DNA from 4 places in the Mesorhizobium sp. WSM4808 genome. Region 4 is predicted to be linked to each of the others. Evidence: riboswitches for the same ligand, from Rfam matches in the RefSeq annotation. Region 4 holds a riboswitch; each other region holds the start of a gene.
The links. A riboswitch is a leader RNA that binds a small molecule or an ion and turns the genes downstream of it on or off. The one in region 4 is predicted to bind cobalamin.
Positions count from the first base shown of each region.

Region 1: it holds a riboswitch for cobalamin, as region 4 does, so the genes downstream of both, AC0L2U_RS33025 (ABC transporter ATP-binding protein) here and bluB (5,6-dimethylbenzimidazole synthase) in region 4, are expected to answer to the same signal.
Region 2: it holds a riboswitch for cobalamin, as region 4 does, so the genes downstream of both, AC0L2U_RS01475 (CbtB domain-containing protein) here and bluB (5,6-dimethylbenzimidazole synthase) in region 4, are expected to answer to the same signal.
Region 3: it holds a riboswitch for cobalamin, as region 4 does, so the genes downstream of both, AC0L2U_RS25015 (aromatic ring-hydroxylating oxygenase subunit alpha) here and bluB (5,6-dimethylbenzimidazole synthase) in region 4, are expected to answer to the same signal.

Region 1 covers NZ_JBVVQX010000037.1:5,136-9,340, reverse strand. The annotation lists gene AC0L2U_RS33030 (ABC transporter substrate-binding protein) at 1-660, opposite strand, end outside; gene AC0L2U_RS33025 (ABC transporter ATP-binding protein) at 710-1,498, opposite strand; cobalamin riboswitch at 1,661-1,867, opposite strand; gene AC0L2U_RS33020 (AraC family transcriptional regulator) at 2,123-2,956, shown strand; gene AC0L2U_RS33015 (alanine racemase) at 2,961-4,100, opposite strand; gene AC0L2U_RS33010 (D-arabinono-1,4-lactone oxidase) at 4,100-4,205, opposite strand, start outside.
Region 2 covers NZ_JBVVQX010000001.1:316,756-320,960, reverse strand. The annotation lists gene cbiB (adenosylcobinamide-phosphate synthase CbiB) at 1-254, shown strand, start outside; gene cobO (cob(I)yrinic acid a,c-diamide adenosyltransferase) at 284-898, opposite strand; gene cobU (bifunctional adenosylcobinamide kinase/adenosylcobinamide-phosphate guanylyltransferase) at 900-1,346, opposite strand; gene AC0L2U_RS01480 (CbtA family protein) at 1,607-2,398, opposite strand; gene AC0L2U_RS01475 (CbtB domain-containing protein) at 2,414-2,593, opposite strand; cobalamin riboswitch at 2,630-2,824, opposite strand; gene AC0L2U_RS01470 (MFS transporter) at 2,890-4,089, opposite strand.
Region 3 covers NZ_JBVVQX010000015.1:90,796-95,000, forward strand. The annotation lists gene AC0L2U_RS25010 (FAD-binding oxidoreductase) at 1-972, opposite strand, end outside; gene AC0L2U_RS25015 (aromatic ring-hydroxylating oxygenase subunit alpha) at 998-2,245, opposite strand; cobalamin riboswitch at 2,361-2,562, opposite strand; gene AC0L2U_RS25020 (DUF680 domain-containing protein) at 3,071-3,268, shown strand; gene AC0L2U_RS25025 (DUF680 domain-containing protein) at 3,355-3,555, shown strand; gene AC0L2U_RS25030 (DUF680 domain-containing protein) at 3,623-3,859, shown strand; gene AC0L2U_RS25035 (ABC transporter ATP-binding protein) at 3,936-4,205, opposite strand, start outside.
Region 4 covers NZ_JBVVQX010000002.1:467,058-471,262, forward strand. The annotation lists gene AC0L2U_RS04950 (DUF2277 domain-containing protein) at 1-232, opposite strand, end outside; gene AC0L2U_RS04955 (exodeoxyribonuclease VII small subunit) at 343-594, opposite strand; gene AC0L2U_RS04960 (histone deacetylase family protein) at 598-1,524, opposite strand; cobalamin riboswitch at 1,644-1,823, shown strand; partial or broken gene bluB (5,6-dimethylbenzimidazole synthase) at 1,935-2,552, shown strand; gene AC0L2U_RS04970 (hypothetical protein) at 2,675-3,658, opposite strand; gene AC0L2U_RS04975 (TetR/AcrR family transcriptional regulator) at 3,946-4,205, opposite strand, start outside.

The DNA of each region.
Region 1 (4,205 bases), on a different contig from region 4:
GGCTGATATCATGGCGCTGGGGATGGCGAACTTGCCTGCGGTGAAGGGCTTGTCCTCGCCGGAATCATAGAGAAACACTCGCGTTGCCTTGCCGTTGCCGACCTTGGCGGTGATGTCGGCGAGCCGCGTCTTCCAGCCGGCAACAAGCTTCTCCGCCTCGGCCTCCTTGCCGAAGATCTTGCCCAGCTTTTCGACGTCGCCATAGAGCAGGTCCATCGAGGCGGCTGGACGGCTCTTGTCGAGATGGACGCAGCTTTCCGTCAGCACCAGCGTCTTGATGCCGTGCGGGGCAAGCGTATCGGGTGTCACCTCGCCGCCCGGCTTCATGCCATAATACCAGCCGGCGAAGAAGAAATCCGGCTCGACCGCGACGAGGTTTTCGAGCGTCGGATATTTCGGCGCCAGTTCCGGGATCGAACCCTGCTCGGCCTTGAATTCGGGACCCACCTTGTACCATCCGGTGATGCCGGTCAGGCCGACGATCGACGGCTGCAGTTTCAGCGCGAAAGCCATCTCGGCCATGTTGAGATCCTGGATGACGGCGCGCTTCGGCGGCGCATCGAAGGTCAGCGGCTTGCCGCAGCTGTCGACCGTGACCGGGAAGGCCAGGGCTGTCGAGGCCAGCAGCGAGAAGACAAGCGAAAAGGCCAAGCGTTTCACGGGTTTGCTCCTTGTGGATGGGATTGGGTCGACTACGAAATGGCTTCAATCACGTCGGCGGCGCGGCACGGTTCGGCACATCGAACACCGTCAGTTCGCGGTCTTCGGTCGGATGGCGCAGACGCAGCACATCGATGCCGAAAATCTCGCGGATCAGCTTTTGGGTCAGCGCTTCGCGCGGTGCGGCGAGCGCTTGCAGACGGGCATGGTTCATCACCGCCACCCTGGTGGCGAACGGTGCCACCAGCGCCAGATCGTGCAGCACCGCGATCACCGTCATCTCGAAGCCTGCCACGAGGTCGAGCAGTTCGCCGCGGGCACGCGGGTCGAGATGGTTGGTCGGCTCGTCGAGGAACAGGATTTTTGGCTGCTGGGCGATGGCGCGCGCAAGTTGGGCGCGCTGGCGCTCGCCGCCCGACAGCGAGCCGATGGTGCGGCCAAATAGCGGCAGCAGGCCGGTCCGGCGCAGTGCATCGACGACGATCTCGCGCTCCTCGCTCCTGCGCCGCAGCCCGGCGTGCGGAACCCGGCCAAGCTCGACATAGTCGATCACCGCCAGCCGCGGATCGGGCTGGTCGGTCTGGCCGACCACGGCAATGTGCAGCGCCCGTTCGGCGGCTGAAATCCTGTCCAGGCGGCGCCCGCCGAGCTTCACCTCGCCGGAGCTCGGACGCAGCATGCCCGACAGCATGCGCAGCAGCGTCGTCTTGCCGGCGCCGTTGGGACCGATGATGGCAAGGCGATCGCCGGCGGCCACCGAGAAGCTGACCGCCTGAACCAGATCCCGCCCATTCGCCGTGACGCAGAGGTCACGGGCTTCGAGAAGCGCTACGGTCATCGGCTGCTGCCCGCCGGCTTGCCGGGACGGCAAAGCGTATATACGACGATGCGATGGATGGAGCCGTCCAACTTTCCGTCACTTTCCAAAACTGGCGACGGAAGGAAGCTGGCGAACCGGCCGACAAGACCGGGATTCGTGTTTCCTCCCGGCACACCCCGTCCGGTCAACTCAGTGATGGCAGGTCTCCTGGCTCACGGGTCGTTGCGCCATCCAGCCTTCCCAGCCTTGCCGGCCAGTGGCATTCACGGATTTTGCTCGCCGCTTACAGTTGCGGGGGCAGCCACGGTCTCGACCTGAGCAGGCCTCACCGCGTTCCCTTTTCACCCCTCGCCTTTCGACTCGGGGACCATCACCGCTTCAGCGTAGATTTGCGCCGATCGCTTCGCAATGGATTTCTCGGACGGAGTGGTGGGCCAGCTAAGGGAAACAGGCATCGCATGCTCTCTTTATGTAATAATATAACATACCTAAGAGATGACGCCGGTCGCTGTCAAGCGAAAGCTCATGGGGCGGTTGGCCGGATGGCGACCGGCATCGGCGCAGATTGCACGGGATGCGCAATTTCGATCAAACTGGCCGTGCCAGGAAACGGCAGGATGATCTGGCCAATGCGAGGAGAAAATGGACCCGACCGAGAAAGCGCTGTGGTTCGTCGAAAGCCATCTGCCGGAGGCGATCTCGCTTGATGATGTCGCGCAAAGCAGCGGCGTGTCGCGTTTTCATGTGACGCGCGCCTTCGGCGCCGCCACCGGCCGGTCGGTGATGGGCTACATGCGCTCACGCCGGCTGACCGAGGCGGCGCGCAAGCTGGCGGGCGGGGCGCCCGACATCCTCGCCGTCGCGCTCGACGCCGGCTACAACTCGCATGAGGCGTTCACCCGTGCCTTCCGCGATCAGTTCGGCACCACGCCGGAACTGGTGCGCGCGCAGGGCACACTCGACAAGCTCGACCTCGTGGAGCCGATCCTGATGGACCAGTCCCTCCTCACCAATCTCGAACCGCCGCGTTTCGAGACCAGCCGGCCGTTCCTGATCGCCGGCCTCGGCGAACGCTACAGCTGCGAAACCAGCGCCGCCATCCCGATGCAGTGGCAGCGCTTCGGCCCCTATATCGGCAACATTCCGGGCGAGACCGGCGACGTCGCCTATGGCGTCTGCGTCAACGGCGACGATGCCGGCAATTTCGACTACATCGCCGGCGTCGAAGTGTCTGACTTCTCCGACCTGCCCAGGGACTTCTACCGGGTGCGGGTGCCGGCGCAGAAATATGCGGTCTTTGCCCACCGCGAACACATCTCGACCATCCGCCGGACGGTCAACACGATCTGGAACAAATGGCTGCCGGCCTCCGGGCATGAGATCGCGGACGCGCCGGAATTCGAACGCTACGGCCCTGAATTCGACCCGCGCAGCGGCAAGGGCGGGCTGGAGATATGGATACCGGTGAAGGCGTAGTCGGTCAGGCCATCGGCAGCGCCGGCCAGCGATCGGCGATCCGGCCGCCGGAAAACACCGCGATCGACCCGAACTGCTGCAGCACGGCTTCGCTCTGCGTCGGCCTTAGAAACGCGTAGTCGCCGGGCTTTGCGGTCGCGTCGGCGGGCAAGCCCATGAATTGCTGGTTGGAGGACAGGCCGAGCAGCCCGTTCGCCTTCATGCCTTCTGGGAAGACCGGCTCGGCCATCCACTTGCCGCCATAGAGGTAGCAACCCTTGCGCGGGAACCGGCCGAGCGCCTGCAGCAGGCGGGTGACGGCCGGCGGGCCGGGCAGCATCGGCTCGACCATTTTCAGGATCGGCGTGGCGATGAAGGCCGCCGGCTGGAAGCCGTCGAGGCCTGGCGTATCGAAGTCGCTGGGCAGCACAAAGGCCGAGCCCATCGAGACCTCATTGGCCGCGCCGCCATGATGAAGCAGCGCGGTCTTGCTGCCGCCGATGTTCAGGATGCGGCGCTGGTCGGCGCCGAGACAGGCGACGAATGCCGCAGCCTGCGCCGACGCCTTGGTCAATGCCTTTGCCGGTCCGCCGAAAAGGCCGGGGATGAGCGGCGCATGCGCCTCGTAGGCCATGACGCCTTCGCAATGCAGCCGGGCCGGCAACGCGCTCAACGCCTTCGACAAGGCTGCGGGATCAGCAAAACCGCCGCGATGCAGCCCGACATCGATCTCGAAAGCGATGCGCAGGCCGATGCCGAGTTCGCCAGCGAGGGCGCCATATTCCGCCAGTCTCTCCTCGCTGTCGATCAGCCAGCAGACGCGCGACCAGTCGGTATCGGCTTTCACCAGCGCCGCCCTTGCCGCGCCGATCGGCATCGGCTTGCCGTAGAGCAGATCGGCATCCGGGAACGCCTTCAGCACCGCCTCGCTGATCGGCGGGTGGAAGGTCATGAAGCGCTCACTGCCAAGCGCCTTGGCAATATACGCAAGCAGCGGCATGCAGGCGAGCGATTTGTCGACCAGCCGCACGGCCAGGCCGGGATCCACTCTCCCCTTCGCCAGGGCAATGTTGCTGTCCAGCCGGTCGCGATCGAGCAGCAGGCAGGGCTGGAAGATGCCGGCTTCCTTCAGCGCATCCGAGAGGGTGGAAAAATAGGTGGTCATCATTCGATGCCGAACAAGCCGGCCATATAGGGCGAGACGAAGCGGTTTTGCGGATCGACGTCGCGGCGCACCGCCATGGCGTCGTCCCAGCGCGGATAGAGCTTT
Region 2 (4,205 bases), on a different contig from region 4:
GGCGCGACGCGAAAAAACACCGCTCACCCAATGCCGGCTGGCCGGAAGCGGCGATGGCCGGTGCGCTCGGCCTGGCGCTCGCCGGGCCGCGCAGCTACGGCGGCGTGCTCGTGGACGACGTCTTCATGGGCGAAGGTGGGCGGCGCGAGGCCGACAGCGTCGACATAAGGCGAGCGCTGAAACTCTATCGCGTCGCCGACTATCTGCTGATCGCGCTGTTTGGGTTGGTCGCGGTCATGGTCATCGTGGCGTGATCTACTTCACCCTGGAGGGTAAGAAACGCTCAGAACTCGATCCCCTGCTGCGCTTTCACGCCTGCGGAAAAATGGTGCTTGGTCACGCCCATTTCGGTGACGAGGTCGGCGGCCTCAACCAGCGCCGGCTTGGCGTTGCGGCCGGTGACCACGACATGCAGGCCCTCACGCCGCGCCTTCAACGCCACAACCACTTTGTCCAGGTCGAGATAATCGTAGCGCAGCGCAATGTTCAGTTCGTCGAGCACCAGCAGGCTGATCGACGGATCGGCCATCAGTTCGAGCACCTTGGCCCAGGCGGCTTCGGCGGCGGTGATGTCGCGCTTCAGGTCCTGCGTTTCCCAGGTGAACCCCTCGCCCATCGCGTGCCAGACGACGCGGTCGCCGAAGGCGGCGAAGGCGTCCTTCTCGCCGGTGTGCCACTTGCCCTTGATGAACTGGACGACGCCGACGCGCTTGCCGTAGCCGAGCATCCGCAGCGCCAGGCCGAAGGCAGCCGTGGTCTTGCCCTTGCCGGGACCGGTGTTGACGATCAGCAATCCCTTCTCGACCGTCTTGCTCGCCACCTCGGCATCCTGCACCGCCTTGCGCTTGGCCATCTTGGCGCGGTGGCGTTCTTCGTCCTTATCGTCGATGTCGGTCATGTCATTTCACCTTGAGCGGCAGCCCCGCCACCATCAGCAGCACCATGTCGGCGACGGCGGCGACCTGCTGGTTGAGCCGGCCGGCGGCATCGCGAAACCGGCGCGCCAGTGCATTGTCCGGCACGATACCTTGGCCGACTTCATTGGATACCACGAACCATGGCCCGCGCGGCCGCGACAGCACCTCCGCCAATCGCCGGCATTCCAGCTCGAAATCGTGTTCAGCCAGCATGTGGTTGGTCAGCCACAGCGTCAGGCAGTCGACAAGCACCGGCCGATCCTCCGGCAAGGCGGCAAGCGTACCGGCGAGATCGAGCGGTGCGTCGATGGTCGTCCAGCCTTCGCCGCGCCGCGATCGGTGCAACGCGATGCGTTCATGCATCTCGTCATCATAGGCTTGCGCCGTGGCGACATAGATCCAGGGAGGCGGCAAGGCGGTCGCCAAAATTTCGGCGTGGGGGGGGGGGGGGGGGGGGGGGGGGGGGCGGGGGGGGGGGGGGGGGGGGGGGGGGGGGGGGAGGGGAGGGGGGCGAGGGGGGGGGGGGGGGGGGGCCGCCCCGCGGGGGCCGCCCCCCCCCCCCCCCGCCCCCCCGGCCCCCCCCCCCCGCCCTCCCCCCCCCCCCCCCCCCCCCCCCCCCCCCCGCCGGGGGCCGCCGCCCCCCCCCCCCCCCCCCCCCACCGCCGATGAGGAAGGTCAGTGTCTTGCGATCAGGCAAAGCTGTCGCGCAGGCTGGTCGCGGTGCCGGTGAAGCGGCCACGCACCACACCGACGACCGCGCCGAGCACCAGCCAGAACACCAGATTGGTCACGGTCACCGCCACCACGAACTGGTGATGCAGCCCTTCCGGAATCGCCGTCTCGTAACTGCCGGGCTGCGGCGCACCGACAATATGCGGCGCGACGATCAGCAGGACGGCAAGGATCGCCAGCGGCAGCGACTTGCGGAACGCGATCAGGCCGAGACCGGCGGCGGTTGCCGCCACCGTTGCCCACCACCAGATCTGCCGCTGGGTGAGATCGGCGGCCGGCATGGCCGGCAGTTCCGGCGGCAGGCCGAGGCCAGGCGCCAGCGTGAACACGGCGAAGCCGGCCAGGCCCCAGAACACGCCCTGGCGCCAGCCACCGATGCCGCCGGCGAATTCGGAGACCGCGACCAGGATCAAGGCGAAGCCGATGCCGGTGACAATGTTGGCAAGCACGCTGAAGGCGAAACGCTCGAAACCCTCTGCCGGCGCCCAGCCTTCGTCTGCCGGAGCGGCTTCCGCCGCCGGGGCAGCAGAGCTCATGGCATCTCCCGCCGGTGCAGTTGTGCTCATGGCATTGCTATCCGTTGCGGCCGGAGCGGCATGGTCATGGTGATGCCCGCCGCCCGCCTGTTCGTAGACTTCCGCCTTCAGGATCAGCGGCACGGTGGCGTAGGCCTGCAGGCAGGCGAGGACGACGCCGGCCACGAGCCCTGCGATCGCCGCGATGAACACGACGTTGCGAAACAGGTTCATGATGTCAGCCCCTCGTCAGTGGCAGGGAAACGCCATCGAATGGCGATAGTCGTGAGCCGCATTGTGGACCGCATCGATATGCGAGAAGCCGACAAAGCCCATCACGAAAATGCCGAGCAACGCGGCAAGCGCGAGCTGCATGAGGCGCGACTGCGAGGAGACGGAGGCGCCGAGGGAGACGGAAGCGGTAGTCATGTCTTGTCCTTTCGCCCTCCACCCGAGGGCATCGAAGTCAGTTTCCTGTCGCCGGCAGGTCTCCTGGCTCACGGATCAGCGTCCTTCCCCACCTTCCCGAAGAAAATCTTCAGTGGCATATGGAGAGGACTACCGCACACAGTTGCGGGGGCAGCCACGGCATTGGGCAAAATTCGCCCTCACCGCATTCCCTCTTGGCTCCAAAATGGAACCGGCGACACCGGTGACTATAGGCAGAATCCTTGCTTCCGGCAAACCAAATTCCGCCGGTGACCATTGCGAATGCGCCATGAAGGTCAAAGTGATTTCGGCAGATAGCGCCACGTCACAAAGCCGCAGACCGCCGCCAGCAGACCGAGCGTGACGAACACCGAGCCCAGGCCGAAGACGGCCAGCGCCACCGAATAGACCAGCGGCGGCGTCAACTCGGAAAAGTCGAGATAGGTGCGGTAGACCGCTGCCATCTGAGATCTTTCATAGGAGCGCACCGAGCGCATGAAGGCGGTCGAGCCGAGGGCGTCGAGCGCAATGGTGAAGAAGGCACCGCAGAGCAGGAAGGCGCCGGTAAGCAGCGGCACGGTTTCGCCGACGAAGCCCGCCGCCAAAAGCGCGGCCGACATGGCGAAATAGGCAAACGTCATGGTCCCGCGGCCACCAAAGCGCTTTCCTGCCTTGCCCCAGAAAATCGCCATGAACAACAGCGCGTTGCCGGCCGAAACCAGCAGGCCGCCGGCCAGCTTGCCCTCGCCTGTGATGACCATGAACAGCGGCCCATAGACGAAGAACGTCGTCCAGAAACAGGAGCGCCCGAAAGCGATCAGCCAGGCCAGCCTGAGCCTGGGCTGCGCGACGAAGCGGCCGATATTGGCGAGCGGATTGACGGGGCGCGTCTTGCCCGGACGGATAGACTGGTTGTCGCCGAGGCGGTAGGTCCAGAACAGCGCCAGCAGGGCAAACGCGAACACCGCGACCGTACCGTGCGCGGCATAGATGCCGAAGCGCGTGTAGAGGAAGATGCCGAGCGTCGGCCCACCAGTCCAGGCCAGCATCGACCACGCCATGCGCAGCGATTCGGCCTGCATGAAGTCGGTCTTGCGGATGTGGTCCATGATGTAGAGGTTGAGCGTGATCGACAGCGCGCTGGCGCCCATCACCCGGCACAGCATGCCGGCCAGTTGCCCGGCAAGCGTGTCGGTAACGAAGAACAGCGAGCCGACGGCCAGCAGGCAGGCGCCTGATGTGTAGACCCAGCGCCGGGCAAAACGGCGGATCAGCATCGGCATGAACAATGTCACCGACAGGCCGAGCATCGCCACCACGGTGTAGAGCATCGACACGATCTGCTCGTTGTGCAGGATCTCGTAGGCCTGGATCGGGATGACGCTCGACACCGTGGCGCGGGCGAAGGATTCGACCGCATAGAGCGACGCGAAGGTGCGCGCGTCCGCGGCCTTGAGAGCCGGCAGCCAGATCGGATGGCGCACATGGGTGGACATTGCTTTCCCCGAAGCAGATTCACCGGGTCAAATCTGACTTGGCGATCCCAGCGCCAATAAGAGGAAACCGACGCGCATCCGGCAAAAGCGAAGCCGGCCAAAGGCTTCCCTGCACT
Region 3 (4,205 bases), on a different contig from region 4:
GCAGGTGCCGCACAGGCCGAACTCGCAGGCGGCGGGAATCCGCACCCCAGAGGCGCGTGCCGTCTGCAGCACGGTCTGGCCGGCGACGCATTCGGCATCGACATCGGAAAGCGAAAACCGGATCGGTGTCACGGCCTCGACGGCAGCAGCAGCGCCGTCCTCCGCCGGCGGCGAGAACGGCGCCGGGATCTCCTCCACGGCAGGCGCAGCAAAGCTTTCCTGATGGTATTTCGCCATGTCGAAGCCGGCGGCGTCCAGCATGCCGCGCACGGCGCGCATGAAGGGATCGGGGCCGCAGCAGAAAATCTCGCGCTCGCGGAAATCGGGCGCCAGCAATGGCAGCCGGATCGCGTCGATGCGGCCCATATGGCCGAACCAGCCCTCGCGGCTCGACCGCTCCTCGATCATGAAGCCGAGCGACAGGCCGGGCATGCGGCTGCCGAGCAGCTCGAGTTCCTTGCGGAAAATGATCTCTTCCGGGCGGCGCGCACAGTTGACGAAGCCGACATCTGTCCATGGCGCACAGTCGTTCAACCAACGCAGCATCGACATCATCGGCGTCACGCCGGAGCCCGCCGAAATGAACAGATATTTGGCCGCCGGGTGGCTGTGCAGCGAAAAATCACCGGTCGGCCCATAGGCCTTGACGTGCGAGCCCGGCGTCAGATGGTCGAACATCCAGCGCGTGCCGGTGCTGCCTGCCTGCGCCTTGACCGTCACCGCGATCGAGAACGGCCGCGACGGCGAGGACGACAGCGTGTAGGTGCGCATCAGCGGCCCCTCCGATGTCGGCAGTTCCAGCGTCACGAACTGGCCCGGCTTGTAGCGGAACCAGGTCTGGTTGTCGGAGCGGAAGGTGAAGGTCTTCACGTCCGGCGCTTCGTCGCTGACGCCGATCACTTCCAGCACCTGCAGCCGGTCGTTCCAGGGCGTCATCTGGTCGAGATGGCGATAGAGGCCAAGGTCCGTCATCGCATTCATCCTCTTGTCCCCTGAGCTAGGCGACGCTGCGCAGGGCCGGCCGGCCGCCTTCGGCAAGGCGCGGCCCGATGAACGACGCGTACCACTCGACGAACTGGATCACGCCGCCCTCATGCAGCTCCGAATAGGGGCCTGGTTCGTAGGCCGGCGACAGGATGCCGAAGGCGTTTTCCTCGACAATGCGGCGGTCCTGGTCGTTGGTCTCGGTCCAGACATGGGTGAGCTCAGCGAGGTCGTAGTCGATGCCTTCGACCGCATCCTTGTGGACGAGCCATTTCGTCGTCACCGCGGTTTCCGTGGCACTGATCGGCAGCACGCGGAAGGTGACGGCGTGGTCGCCGAGGATATGGTTCCAGGTTGTCGGATAATGATAAAGCAGCAAGGAGCCGATGCGGTCGGTTGAAACGCTGTCGGACAGGTTCTTCTTCACCGCCCGTTTTCCCGTCATGGTGTAGCTGACGGCATCGCGCAGCAGCGGCGCGCGGGTGGCGCGGTACTGCCCTGCCGGATCGATGCGGAATTTGCTCGGCAAGCCAGCGGCCTCGCATTTGGCCCAGTGCGCGACCATCTCGGGGTCGCTGTCGGCGCCGTTGACGCCGGTCACGGTCGGCGCCTCGGGGAAGGTCTTGCACAGCTCAGGGTGATTGGCGACGCAGTGGTAGCACTCGCGGTTGTTTTCCCAGACCAGCTTCCAGTTGCCCTTCTCGATGATCGTGCTCTCAAAGGCGATCTTTGCCTCACGCAAGCGGTGCGGCAAAAGATAGGGTTCGATCATCGCCCGCATCGGCGTGAAATCCGCCGGCTCCTTGGCCAGGCAGATGAAGATGTAGCCGCCGACGCTCTCGCAGGCGACCGGCTTCAGGCCGAAATCACTCTTGTCGAAACCGTCGGCCATCTGGCGGGCAAACAGCAGGCGGCCGTCCAACTCATAGGTCCACTGATGATAGGGGCAGACGAGCTTTGCCGCCGTACCCTTCTCCGTGTTGCACACGCGGCTGCCGCGATGGCGGCAGGAATTGTGGAAGGCGTTGATCTTGCCTTGCTGATCGCGGACAAGGACGACCGGATAGTCGCCGATCTGCACGGTGATGTAGCTGCCCGGCTTCGGCAGTTCGCAATCATGGCCGATGAACAGCCAGTCGCGATACCAGATCAGCTCCATGTCGAGCTTGAAGTAGTCTGGATCGGTGTAGAAGGGCTGCTCCAGTGAAAAGCCTTGCCGGCGCCCCTTCAGGAGCCTCAGCATGTCGTTGCGGATATCCATGTCCTGTCCTCGTTTCTAAGGACTGAACTGGTGGTGATGGAGGAAGGATTGAAACGCAGGCCGGCTAGGTGCCGGACATGCGCTATCCACCTCTTGACCGCCCACCGCGATCAGTCGAGTCTAAAAATCTCGGGCTGGTTTCCGGGCTCTGGAGTTGTCCTTGCGGACCATCGCGACACCTTCCCAGGCAGTTGCCCAGTGGTCTCCCGTTGCGACTTGAACTCCACCACCGTTGCGGGGGCAGCGCCGGATTCTGACCGGCTTCCCAATTCTCCGTCTCGTCGTCACGAAGCGGCACCTGAGATGGTATGATCTAACCACGATCGGGGGCGCGCCGTCGGCATGAAAACGACATCGTATCCATGCGGCGCGACACGGCATGCGAAACGTCACCGCAGATCGTCTGGGGCCGAAATCCCGCCTCCCGGGCGGCCATTTGCCGGCTGCGATCTTCCCGAATCCGACCCTTGGCGGGGGTCAAAAAAGGTTAACGGTTTCGAAAAGTGACTATTAGCTTGACCTAAAATCGAACCGAACGGTTCGTTTCTGTTGACGGTGCGTGCAGGACGGTGTGAACGCCGGGCCTTTGAAACAGTCAGTGATCCATCGGATGATTAAACTTAACATGCTGATATAGAGAGGAAAAATGCCTCTCTAGATTCCCCTGGCACAATTTCAAGGTGTGGATTCATGGTCCACACGGAACAACTTCGTGATTGGAAAAGGCGGGGTTGCCCTCCCACATCGGGGCTGTCCGAACGACGCGATTTCATTTCCAAGACACGCCGCTAGACGGACGGAAAAAGACGATACTGGAGTACAAAAATGAAAAAGATCATTCTCACTGCCGCAGCCCTTCTGGCCATTTCCGGCAGCGCCTTCGCTGGTAGCGACCACTACGGTTCGAACGCCGCGGCAGCCACTGCTGTCGACAGCTCGTACACCGCTTCGACCAAGAAGTCGGAACCGGCTGCTCAGGCGCCGGCCCAGGGTGCTGACCACAACCTCTTCGGCAACAACTAACAGCCGATTCCCAGTCGACGGCGGGCTCGCCCGCTGCCCTGGCGAAATTCAGACATTCGAAATTCAGACATTCAGGAGTATTTAAGATGAACAAGATCCTCATTGCTGCCGCCGCCGTTCTGGCCATCTCCGGCAGCGCTTTCGCGGGCAGCGACAACTACGGTTCGAACGGCGCCAACCAGCCTGCCGCCGCTGTGGACCAGTCGTACACGGCTTCCACCAAGACCTCGGAACCGGCTGCCCAGACACCCGCTCAGGGCAGCGACCGTAACCTCTTCGGTCGCTAAAACCAATTTCGCAAGCGACGGCAGCTGTGTCTGCCGTCTGGCGAAATCCAGAATTCAGGAGACTAAAATGAACAAGATCCTTATTGCTGCCGCCGCCGTTCTGGCCATCACCGGCAGTGCCTTCGCCGGCAGCGACAACTTTGGCTCCAACGGCGCCAACCAGCCTGCGGTTACTTCGGTTGACAGCGCGCATACGAACTCGGTCCGCAACAGCGGTGGCCTCGTCGAGAAGCTGCTCAATTCGTCGGGCGACGTAGAGAAGTCCGCTCCTCAGGGCAGCGACCGGAATCTCTTCGGCCGTTAACAGTCGAAGCTGATCTTCAAAAAAAGAGCGGCGGGCCTGGCCCGCTGCTCTTTTTTGTCCAAGACGCGGTTCTGCCTCAGGCCGCCTTCGCTTCAGCCTCATGAAGGGCAAACGACCGTCCGTCAGCGTCGAAGAGATGCAGGTCCTCGCCATTGGCGCTCAGCCGCAATGTCGAACCGCGCTTGACCTCAACATTGCCGGGCAGCTTGGTCACCAGCGGGAGGTCGGCGCGACCGATGTCGACATAGACCAGCTGAACCTCGCCGAGCTGCTCGACATAGTCGACCGTCCCCTCGAACAGATAGTCCGCGCCGCTGGCGATGATCAGGTCCTCCGGCCGCACGCC
Region 4 (4,205 bases):
TGGCCGCCACCTCTTCGCGATTACGCGGATGCTGATGGGTTTCCAGGGAATCGAGCAGTTCGCGCGCCGAGGCCGCGATGGCTTCGACGGCATGGTCGAAGGCGTGCTGGTTCTGCTTCGAGGGTCGCGTCGTTCCGCTCAGCTTGCGGACGAACTGAAGGGCCGCGTCGCGCACCTCGTCATTGGTTGCCGGCGGATCAAAATTGAACAGGGTCTTGATGTTTCTGCACATCGCTTCCGTATCTCCTCTTGTCCTTGAGCTGTTTCAATCGGGACGAGTTATATCCTCGATCATGATCATGTCCAAAAACCGGTGAGGCGAGCCTATGTTCGGACCGGGCCTCAATCCGCGTCGAGCGGCTCCGTTCCGACCGGCTTGCCGTCGCGCGACAGCCTGATCTTCTCGACCTTGTCCTCGGCGGCCTTCAGCAGCCGGTCGCAATGCGCCTTCAGCGCCTCGCCACGTTCATAGATCCTGATCGACTGGTCGAGCGGCACGTCGCCACGCTCCAGATCATCGACGATCTTCTCCAGCGCATCGAGTGCCTGCTCGAAGCTCATCGCCTTGACGTCTTCGTTGGTCTCATCGGCCATCATTCATCCTTTCATCAGTCGCCCGACATGGGCGGCGACCGAAAATGCCAATCCCTGCAGATCGTAGCCGCCCTCGAGCAGGCTGACGAGCCGGTTGCCGCTGTGGCGTGCCGCGCGCTGCATCAGCTGGCCGGTCGCCCAGTCGAAATCATCCTCGGTCAGATTGATCTCGGCCAGCGGATCGCGGTGGTGCGCGTCGAACCCCGCCGAAATGATAATCAGGTCGGGCGCGAAATTGTCGAGCGCGGGCAGGACGCGCGACAGGAAGGCATCGCGAAACACCTCGCTGCCAGTCTGCGGCGCCAGCGGCGCGTTGACGATGTTGCCGGCGCCCGTTTCGTTCTTCGCTCCGGTGCCGGGATAAAGCGGCATCTGGTGTGTCGAGCAATAGAGCACCGACGGATCGTCCCAGAAAATGTCCTGCGTGCCATTGCCGTGATGCACGTCCCAGTCGACGATGGCAACGCGCTCGACACCGTGTTTCTTCTGCGCATAGCGCGCCGCGATCGCCGCCGTGTTGAACAGGCAGAAGCCCATGGCGGTGCTCTTTTCGGCATGATGGCCGGGCGGCCGGGCGGCGACGAAGACGTTGTCGGCGCGGCCCGAAAAGACGTCATCGACGGCGGCGTTGGCGGCGCCGATCGCGGTGATCGCCGCTTGCCAGCTCTTCGGACTGGCAGTGGTGTCGGCATCGATGCGGGCAATCCCCTCGTCGGGAATGGCGGCGCGCACGCGGGCGACGAAATCGGCGGGATGCGCGTAGAGGATGGTGGCCTCGTCGCCTTCCGGCGCCTGGATACGATCGAGCCCGGCAAAGGCTTCCTCATCGAGCACGCGCTCGATGGCACGCAAGCGGTCGGGCCGCTCGGGATGTCCGGGCGGCGTGAGATGCTCGAGGAAGATCGGATGGGTGTAGAGACGGGTGGTCATGCTCCCTATCTAGTGCCCCGGCGCCGCTATGGCCATGCATTGCTGCTTGATCGCTGGGGAAAATCGACTGCGTCCATTCGCGTCGCCGCAGGCATTGGCCTCGCCGGCGCTTCGGCGTAAGGTCCCTGGTACTGCCTGGTGCCCGCCGGAAGCGGGAGAATCGGGAACACGGTTGAATTCCGTGGCGTGCCCAACGCTGTGAGGGGGACCGCGCCGGTAAATGCCACTGTCGATGACGGGAAGGCACCGGACGCGGGTTGATCCCAAGCCAGAAGACCGGCCTGGCAGGCATTGTCATCCGCATGGTCAGGCGGACGACATCAGAGCGACGTGCGTCTACTTGGACGCACAAACTACGCTCTGACAGTTTTGAATCTGCAATCGCAAGGGGACAAGCGATGCCGGAACACATGACCGCTGCCATTGACGATGGATTTGACCAGGATGCGCGCGATGCGGTCTATCGCGCCATGTTCACGCGGCGCGACGTGCGCAGCCATTTCCTGCCCACCGCGATCGATGACGACGTGCTGGCGCGGCTGCTGCTTGCTGCCCATCACGCGCCATCGGTCGGCTTCATGCAGCCATGGAATTTCATCGTCATTCGTGACATCGAGCGACGGGCGGAGGTGCGCGACCTGTTCCTGGCCGCGCGCGAACAGGAGCTGCCGGCGATCGAGGCGGAAAAACAGGCGCTGTACCGCAAGCTCAAGCTGGAAGGCATCTGCGAAAGCGCGCTCAACATCTGCATCACCTGCGATAGGCAGCGCTCGAAGGGTTCGCCGCTGGGACGCTGGCACAATCCGGAGATGGATCTCTACAGCACCGTCTGCGCGGTGCAGAATTTCTGGCTGGCCGCGCGTGCCGAGGGCGTCGGTGTAGGCTGGGTCAGCATCATCGAAGCGCAGGCGCTAAAGCGGCTGTTGGCCATTCCGGACCACGTAACGCCGATCGCCTATCTCTGCGTCGGCCGTGTTTCCGAGTTCGCTCCCAAACCGGACCTTGAAACGCATGGCTGGGGACGGCGGCTGCCGCTGCCGGAGTTGATCATGAGCGAGACCTTTTCCGGGCAAGGCGAGACACAGCTCAAATCCGCCGTGGCGCGCCTCAACACCGTTTCTGCCTCACCAGACATCACCCGCCCGGCCGATCAGGGTGTGGCGCCGGCCGTAGCCCAGCGCGAACCGCCGAAGGAGGCGAGCGCCTTGTCCTTGAGCTCCCTGAACTTCGACGACGCCTCGGCCAGCCGGGCGTCCCAGGCCGGATCCGGCACCTGGCCCGCGATGGTCTTGAAATAGACCTGCATCAGGCAGGCGATGGCGAAGGGTTCAATGAACGCCGCCTTGAATGCCCAGGCGAAGACGATGGCGAGCACAAAAGCCCAGCCGGCGAGCTGGCCAGGCATCAGGAACAGAATCGCGCCGGCAGGCGCCAGCATCATCAGAAAGATGATGAACGACACGCCCCACATGATGACCGCCAGCCAGACGGCGTTCTTGACCATGACCTTGCCGTTCTGGGCATAGAGCACGACGCCCTGGCGCGCCGTCTCGAAGGGCGAGGCTGAATTGATGCGGATGTTGTAGCCGAGGATGATCTCGTCGACATAGGTCAGCGACAGGCGGATCACCGTGTTGATGAAGGAGACCAAGCCGCTCAGGCCCGGTATCGGCAGGAAGGCGGCGATGCCGCCGAGCAGTCCGGTGATGGCGCGGATGGCGCCCTTGACGAGTTGGTCGACGACGAAAAGGATGTTGGCCTCGGCGAAACGCTGGGTCACGATATCCCTGGCATAGGCGATCTGGTCCTGACCGCCGGGAATGTCGCGGCCGTCGATCAGATGAACCATGACGGCGATGTGGCCGGCCTTGACGACATAGAGGATGTATTCGCGGATCCAGTAGACCGCGATCGAGACGATGCCAAACCCGACCACGCCGCCCCACAGGGCAAAGGACATGGGCCCGTCGGGATCGGTGGAGATATGGCCGACGCCATAGCCGACCGAGGCACCGGTGCCGGTCGCCATGATGTAGGCCAGCGTGATGCCGAAATAGACGATCATGCGAAAGACGATGAACGGCCAGGTCCGCATCATGATGGACACCGACCGGCCGATCTCAAAATCCCACATGTGCCCCGAATCTCCGCCTCAGAGATGGTGGAAGAGGATGGACTCAACCCGGCGATTGTCAATTGCCGGCCCCTGACGAAGGGCGACGAATTCGGGCTGACGGTTTTCTTTCGTAGCCTTTCGCCGGCGCGTTGGCTGACGGAGCATCAAACGAAAAACCCGCCTGTGCGGCGGGTCACTGGCGCGAATCGGCACCATGGACGAATATGTACCTTAGCTGAGGGCACGAAGTCAAGAAAAAATTCCTATCGGGAACAGATGCCGGCACGAAAGCTCCGGTGGGAACTTCAATTCGACTCCGGATCCGGCTTCCTGAGCAGGCCTTCGAGCAGTTGCTTGAACGCCGTCACCACCTTCTTCGACGTCGCTTCGGGGTCGTTCGAATTGGCGATCCGTTGCGCCGCCTGGCTGCTCGCTCCGATGATCAGTCGCGAGGCGGTCTCGGGGTCGAGGCTGGAGACAACGACCTCCTCCTCCTGCAGCGCGGTCAGATGGTCGGTCATTGAAGCGATGCACGCACTGGCATTCGGCCATTGCGCTGGATCCC